2 regions of the Kitasatospora sp. NPDC096140 genome follow, and region 2 is predicted to be linked to the other one. Evidence: predicted binding sites of a transcription regulator. Region 2 holds the regulator's gene; the other holds the start of a gene.
What was found. Region 2 encodes HspR, which represses chaperone genes until heat shock. Its sites were predicted from a motif close to TTGAGNNNNNNNNNCTCAA; they were not measured.
Positions count from the first base shown of each region.

Region 1: lon (endopeptidase La) is a predicted target of HspR. The motif match lies at 1,782-1,800, and genes of this name have one in related genera.

Region 1 is NZ_JBEOUW010000019.1:75,113-78,520, reverse strand. It holds gene ABT048_RS21055 (response regulator transcription factor) at 1-110, opposite strand, end outside; gene ABT048_RS21050 (rhomboid-like protein) at 674-1,444, shown strand; gene lon (endopeptidase La) at 1,823-3,408, shown strand, end outside.
Region 2 is NZ_JBEOUW010000003.1:52,557-55,964, forward strand. It holds gene ABT048_RS03580 (helix-turn-helix domain-containing protein) at 119-1,108, opposite strand; gene ABT048_RS03585 (heat shock protein transcriptional repressor HspR) at 1,291-1,821, opposite strand; gene dnaJ (molecular chaperone DnaJ) at 1,838-3,004, opposite strand; gene grpE (nucleotide exchange factor GrpE) at 3,150-3,408, opposite strand, start outside.

The sequences.
Region 1 (3,408 bases), on a different contig from region 2:
CGGGCCGCGATCGACTCGGCGATCGTCGGCTCGTCCTCCACCACCAGCACTCTGCGTTGGCTGCTCACCGTGCCGCCGGTGTTGACGTTGTCCTGCTGAATTTCTGTCACGGTCACGCCACCGCCCCCAGGGCTGCGGGCCGGCCACCTGTGGGGATGGCGGGGCTCCGCTCGTAGTCTTGTTCCGTCGTGGACTGTGCCGGGTCCGCCGTCCCGTCGCGCGATCGGGAGGCGAGGACGGATTCGTCGGCCGCCCACTTCTCCCGCGCACTTCGCAGCGTACGGACAACGGATGCTTTCCGGCAGGTGGACCGGACGTTTCCGGCCCGTGGGCCGGCTGTTCGGGCCGCCCGCTGACCCACTGCACGAGTGGGCACGGGCCGATACCTTACCCGGCGAATTTTCACTGCGTAACGGTACGTATGCAGTCGAGTTGACGCCAAGTCGCCGGTCAGAGGCCCTACTGACGCGTCAATCGAAACAAGGTCTGGACCAATGTCGGGAATCCGGCACTCCGCCGAGGCGGCGGTCTTCACGGGCTTTTCCCAGCTGCCTCCCAGAACCTCGACGTACCGTGGCCACGACAACACCCGTCCGGGCGGAACCCGCGGTGCGTGCCGGTACGTTGGGCACGGGGAGTGAGCCGGCGGCTACGGGTGCGGAGCGGAGGCGGCATGGCGGGTCTGCGGCGGGACGCCGACGGCTGCGCGCCCGCGGGAGCGCCGTACGGGATGCTCCGGCACGGGCTGCGCACCGGCGTCGTGCGGTGGCTGCTGGAACGCGTGCCGACACCCCGGCGCAACCCCTTCACCCTCGGGTACCTCGCCGTCGTGGGAGCCACCACGACCTTCGCCGGGCTCGCGGACCCGGAACTCGTGCAGCGCCTGCAGGAGGCCTCCAGCTCGGACGGTCACAACCTGCTCCAGCATCCCGTCCGGGCCCTCGTCCTGAGCGGGTTCTGGGTGGCCGGCGAGGTGTGGATGCCGTACCTGTGGGGATTCGCCTTCACCCTCGCGCCGCTGGAGCGCAAGGTCGGGCCGGCCCGGGCGGCGGCGGTCTTCGCGGCCGGGCACGTCGCGGCCACGCTGCTCTCCCAGGGCGTGGTGATCCTCGCGGTGGAGACCGGGCGGATGGCGCCCGAGGCGATGGACCACCTGGACATCGGGGTCAGCTACGGCGTGCTCGCCTGCCTGGGCGCGGTGGCCGGGCTGCTCTCCTGGCCCGGGCGGCTGCTCGCGCTGGGCGGCGCCGGGCTGATGATCGCCGAGCAGATCGCCTCCGACAAGGACGTGGTCACCGCGGTGGGGCACCCGGCGGCGGTGCTCACCGGGGTGGCGCTCTGGCGCTGGCTGCGGCGCATCGAACGGCGCCCGCCCCGGTCCCGCACCGCGACGGTCGGCGCCGCGCCCGCGCGCGGCGGGGCGCGCGTGCGGACCGCGCGCTGAGGCTCGCGCGCCGAGGTTCGCGCCGAGGTCGGCGCACCGGCATTCACGTGCGGGCATTCACGCGCTGACGTTCACGCGCTGATGTATACGCGCTGATGTTCACGTGCAGCCATTCACGCGCTGCCGTTCACGTGCCGACGTTCGCGTGCTGACGTTCATGCGCCGGGGTTCGGGGGGCTGGGCTCCCTCGGCACGTCCAGGAATTCCCCAGATTCGACGGACGCTTCCCAGGTGCGCTTTTGACGGCCCGCCCGCGGCCCGCCCGCGCCGCCTTCCCGGCCGGATCGTGTTCGCTCACGGCGAACTGAACCCCGGGAACATCCGGCCCCCGCCAAGCCTTAGTCAGGTCGACTCAAGTTCACTGACTGGGGAGAGATCATGGCATCGACGTCCACACCGCTCACCCTGCCCGTGCTGCCGCTCGACGACGAGGTCGTCCTGCCGGGCATGGTGGTCCCGCTGGACCTGAAGGACACCGAGGTGCGCGCCGCCGTCGAGGCCGCCCGCGCCGCGGCCGCCGGCGGCGGCAAGCCGCAGGTCCTTCTGGTCCCGCGGGTGGACGGCTCGTACGCGGCGGCCGGCACGCTGGCGGCCGTGGAGCAGGTCGGCCGGCTGGCCGACGGCCCGAACACCGCCGGCCAGCCGGTCGCGCTGGTGCGCGCCGTGCGCCGGCTCCGGATCGGCGTCGGCACCACCGGCCCCGGCGCCGCCCTCTGGGTGGAGACCACCCCGTTCCGGGAGTCCTCCGTGGGCACCCCGGTGGCCGGCCGGGCCGCCGAGCTGGTCAAGGAGTACAAGGCGCTGTCCACCCAGTGGCTGCGCAAGCGCGGCGCCTGGCAGATCGTGGACCGGGTCGCCCAGATCGAGGGCGTCGGCGAGCTCGCCGACAACATCGGCTACGCGCCCTTCGCCACCGCCGAGCAGAAGCTCAAGGTGCTCCTGGAGGCCGACCAGGTCGCCCGCCTGGAGTACGCGCTGACCCTGCTGCGCGACCACCTCGCCGAGGAGGAGGTCAACGACACCATCCGCAAGGACGTCGAGGAGGGCGTGGCCAAGCAGCAGAAGGAGTTCCTGCTCCGCCGCCAGCTGGAGGCCGTCCGCAAGGAGCTGGCCGAGCTGAACGGCGAACCGGCCGACGAGGAGGGCGACTACCGCGCCCGGGTCGAGGCCGCCGACCTCCCGGCGAACGTCCGCGAGGCCGCGCTCAAGGAGGTCGACAAGCTGGAGCGCGCCTCCGACCAGTCGCCCGAGGGCTCCTGGATCCGCACCTGGCTGGACACCGTCCTGGAGCTGCCCTGGAACGAGCGCACCGAGGACGCCTACGACATCGCCGGCGCCCGCGCGGTGCTGGACGCCGACCACGCCGGCCTGGCCGACGTGAAGGAGCGCATCGTCGAGTACCTGGCCGTCCGCAAGCGCCGGGCCGACCAGGGGCTCGGGCTGGTCGGCGGCCGTCGGGGCGGCGCGGTGCTGGCCCTGGTCGGGCCTCCCGGGGTCGGAAAGACCTCGCTCGGCGAGTCGGTGGCCCGCGCCATGGGCCGCACGTTCGTCCGGGTCGCGCTCGGCGGCGTCCGGGACGAGGCCGAGATCCGCGGCCACCGGCGCACCTACGTCGGCGCGCTGCCCGGCCGGCTGGTGCGGGCGATCAAGGAGGCCGGCTCCATGAACCCGGTCGTCCTGCTCGACGAGATCGACAAGGTCGGCTCCGACTACCGGGGGGACCCGGCCGCCGCCCTGCTGGAGGTGCTGGACCCGGCGCAGAACCACACCTTCCGGGACCACTACCTGGAGGTCGAGCTCGACCTCTCCGACGTCGTCTTCCTCGCCACCGCCAACGTGCTGGAGGCCATCCCCGAGCCGCTGCTCGACCGGATGGAGCTGGTCCGGCTGGACGGCTACACCGAGGACGAGAAGGTCGTCATCGCCCGCGACCACCTGCTCCCGCGCCAGCTGGAGAAGGCCGG
Region 2 (3,408 bases):
GCTGCCGTGACCGTCGCGGACGACATTTCCTGGCAGTGAGCTCGGCATGTGAGCACTCGGTCGCCTGCCGGAGCTCTTGAATAGCCTTACCAATCCTGGCCTGAAATTGGCATGGCGGTCATTCGGCAGGTTCCTGGGACTTTCGGCCGATGACGTAACCGAGTTGGAACAGCGAGTCGACCTTGTAGTCGTCGCGCATCTCGGCAATATGCCTCGCGAGTGTCCGCTCGCTGATCCCCAGGCGTCTTGCGATGACCCGGTGGTTCGTACCCTCAAGCATCTGGTCAATGATCGTCTGGCGCAGGCGTGACACCACCTGTTGCGGCACCGTGCGGGCGCCCTCGAATTCCAGCGCCCGGCTCCAGCATCGCTCGAACACCTCCTCGGCGAGGTAGTTGACGACTGCCGGGTCGTATATGAAGGCGGCCAGGCTCATGTCATCGACGATCGGAATGACGGCGACCCGTCGATTCATCACGATGAGCCGGTTATAGGGCTCGTCGAGGGTGCGGTACTGGCCGCCGGCTCGGGCAAGCGTGGCCACGTAATCCCTGGTCGGCTGGTGGTACCGCGTGCTGGCATGGTAGATCGTCCGCATCTCCGTGCCACTGCGAAGCGTTTCCAGGTCGTGTTCGATCATTCCGGCGAGCAGTTCCGGAAGCCGCGGCCCCCCGGGCTGGAGCGCCAAAGCCTCCTCCAGTCCGGATTCTCTGAACTGTTCCAGTCTCTGACGAATCAGGGCCTTTCCCTGCACATACTCGATCGACCCTCCGCGCTGCTTCGGGGTGTGGAATTCCCGGGCCAGCTCCTGAAGTTCGGAGGGGAGAGATACGGCGCGAGACAGGAGCTCCAGCGCCTGGCGCTGCCAGGAATGACTGAGACTTGTCGAGAGCTGTGTCGGGTCGGCGGCCACGAATATGGACGGGTCATCGCTGTCGGGCACGAGAAGGCCAATCCTGACCAGTTCGTCCCGGGCAGCACCGTCCTGATCGACATTGGAGCCCAACGGCAGCCTGCCGTCACCTCGGATGACGGCGAGATACAGCTCGCGGGCTTCTGCCGAAAGGACGGTCAAGCCGGCGGCAAGGGGCTGCTCTCGTTCACTCATCCGCGACTCCTTGCCGTCACCTGATACCTGTGTCCCATCAGCACCGACGCTGAATCGACAGCATGCCAGACCTGGTGTGTCCTCTGGAGAGGCTTTGTGACCGCACTCTCTCACCAACGCGTTGCCGCCGGCACCCCCCGAACAGGAGGGGGCCGGCGGCGGTGTCCGGGCGGGGCCGTCGGTCAGCGCTTGGGGCGCCAGACGACGAGGGCGCTGGACTGGGGGGTGGGCGGCTGGTACGGGACGAGGTCGCGGCGGTAGGAGGCGTGGACGGCGGCCTCGCGCTGCTGGAGGGCGGTTGCGGCGCCTTCCAGGGAGTCGACCAGTTCCGCGACGCGGGACTGCAGGGCGGTGACCTGGTTCTCCAGCTCGATGATCCGCTTGATGCCCGCCAGGTTGATGCCTTCGTCCTGGGAGAGCCGCTGGACCTCGCGCAGCTGCTGGATGTCGCGGGCCGAGTAGCGGCGGCCGCGGCCGGCGGTGCGGTCGGGGCAGACCAGGCCGAGGCGGTCGTACTGGCGCAGGGTCTGCGGGTGCAGGCCGGACAGTTCGGCGGCCACGGAGATGACGTACACCGGGGTGTCCTCGGTGAGGACGTACGGCGGTGCGGCCGAGGGGGCCCGGCGGGTGCGGCGGGTGCCGTCCCCGGGCAGGCCTTCGCCGACGCCGGGGCCGATCGAGCCACCGGGGTTGACCGGGTTGATCGGATTCATCGGGGACATCTGGTCGTCACGCTCCCTTCGCCGCCCGGAAGAGGGCTGCTCGCGGATCGTCGGAGGCGGTGGCCTCGCGGTACTGCTCCAGGGCGTCCAGCGCGTCGCCGCTGACGTGCTGGGGGACCACGACCTCGACGGTGACGAGGAGGTCGCCGCGGGTGCCGTCCTTGCGGGTGGCGCCCTTCCCGCGGGCGCGCATGGTGAGGCCGTTGGCGCTGCCCGGGGGCAGCTTGAGCTTCACGGAGGGCCCGCCGAGGGTGGGTACTTCGATGGTGGCGCCGAGGGCCGCCTCGGGGAAGGTGACCGGGACGGTCACGGTGAGGTTGTCGCCCTTGCGCCCGAAGACCGGGTGCGGGTCGACGTGCACGGTGACGTAGAGGTCGCCGGGCTGGCCGCCGCGTTCGCCCTGGGCGCCCTTGCCCTTGAGCCGGATCCGCTGGTCGGCGTGGACGCCGGCCGGGATGCGGACCTGCATGGTGCGGGCCGAGCTGGCCCGGCCGCTGCCGTGGCAGTCGGTGCACGGGTCGTCGACGATCATGCCCCGGCCGCGGCAGTCCTTGCACGGCTCGGAGAGCGCGAAGGCGCCCTGGCCGCGGCTGACGGTGCCCGCGCCGACGCAGGTGGGACAGACCCGCGGGGTGGTGCCGGACTTGGCGCCGGTGCCGTTGCAGGTGCGGCAGGGGGCCTGGCTGGTCATCCGCAGCGGGACGGTCGCGCCGTCGACCGCCTCCTCGAAGGAGAGGGTCACCTCGGTCTCGACGTCGGCGCCGCGCCGCGGCTGGGCCTGCCGGGTGCCGCCGCCGCGGTTGAACAGGCCGCCGAAGACGTCGCCGAGCCCGCCGCCGGCGGCGCCGCCGCCCTGGCTGCCGCTGAAGAGGTCGCCGAAGTCGAAGCTGTAGCTGCCGGTGCCGCCGGGGCCGCCGCCGGCCCGGAAGCCGCCGTTGGCGAAGAGGCTGCGGGCCTCGTCGTACTCCTTGCGGCGCTTCTCGTCGGAGAGGACGTCGTACGCCTCGGAGATGTCCTTGAACCGCTCCTCGGCCTTGCTGTCACCCTTGTTGGCGTCGGGGTGGAACTCGCGCGCGAGCTTGCGGTAGGTCTTCTTGATCTCGGTGGCGGTGGCGTCCTTGGGCACGCCGAGGACCTTGTAGTAGTCCTTCTCCACGTAGTCCTTACCGCTCACGGCTTGAGCCACCTCCCGAGTCCATCGTCACTGTGCTGTCAACAGCAGCAGAACGCAACGCCGTTGACAGCGCGCTGCGGAGCCGGCCGCCGTACTGGCCGGCGCACGACTCCGCAGCGCACTGGTTGTCAGCTGTCACAGGTTGTCAGCTGTCCGAGCCACCGTCGGACTTGTCCGCGTCGCCCGACTTGGCGTCGGTGTCGGCGGCCGTCTGGCTGCCCGGCTGGGGCTCCGCGACGGCGACCATCGCCGGGCGGATGATCCGCTCGCCGATGCGGTAACCGGGCTGGAGGATCTGGACGCAGGTGTCCTCGGTGACGTCCGAGGAGTAGCTGTGCATCAGCGCCTCGTGCATGGTCGGGTCGAAGGGCTCGCCCTCCTTGCCGAACTGCTGCAGGCCCAGC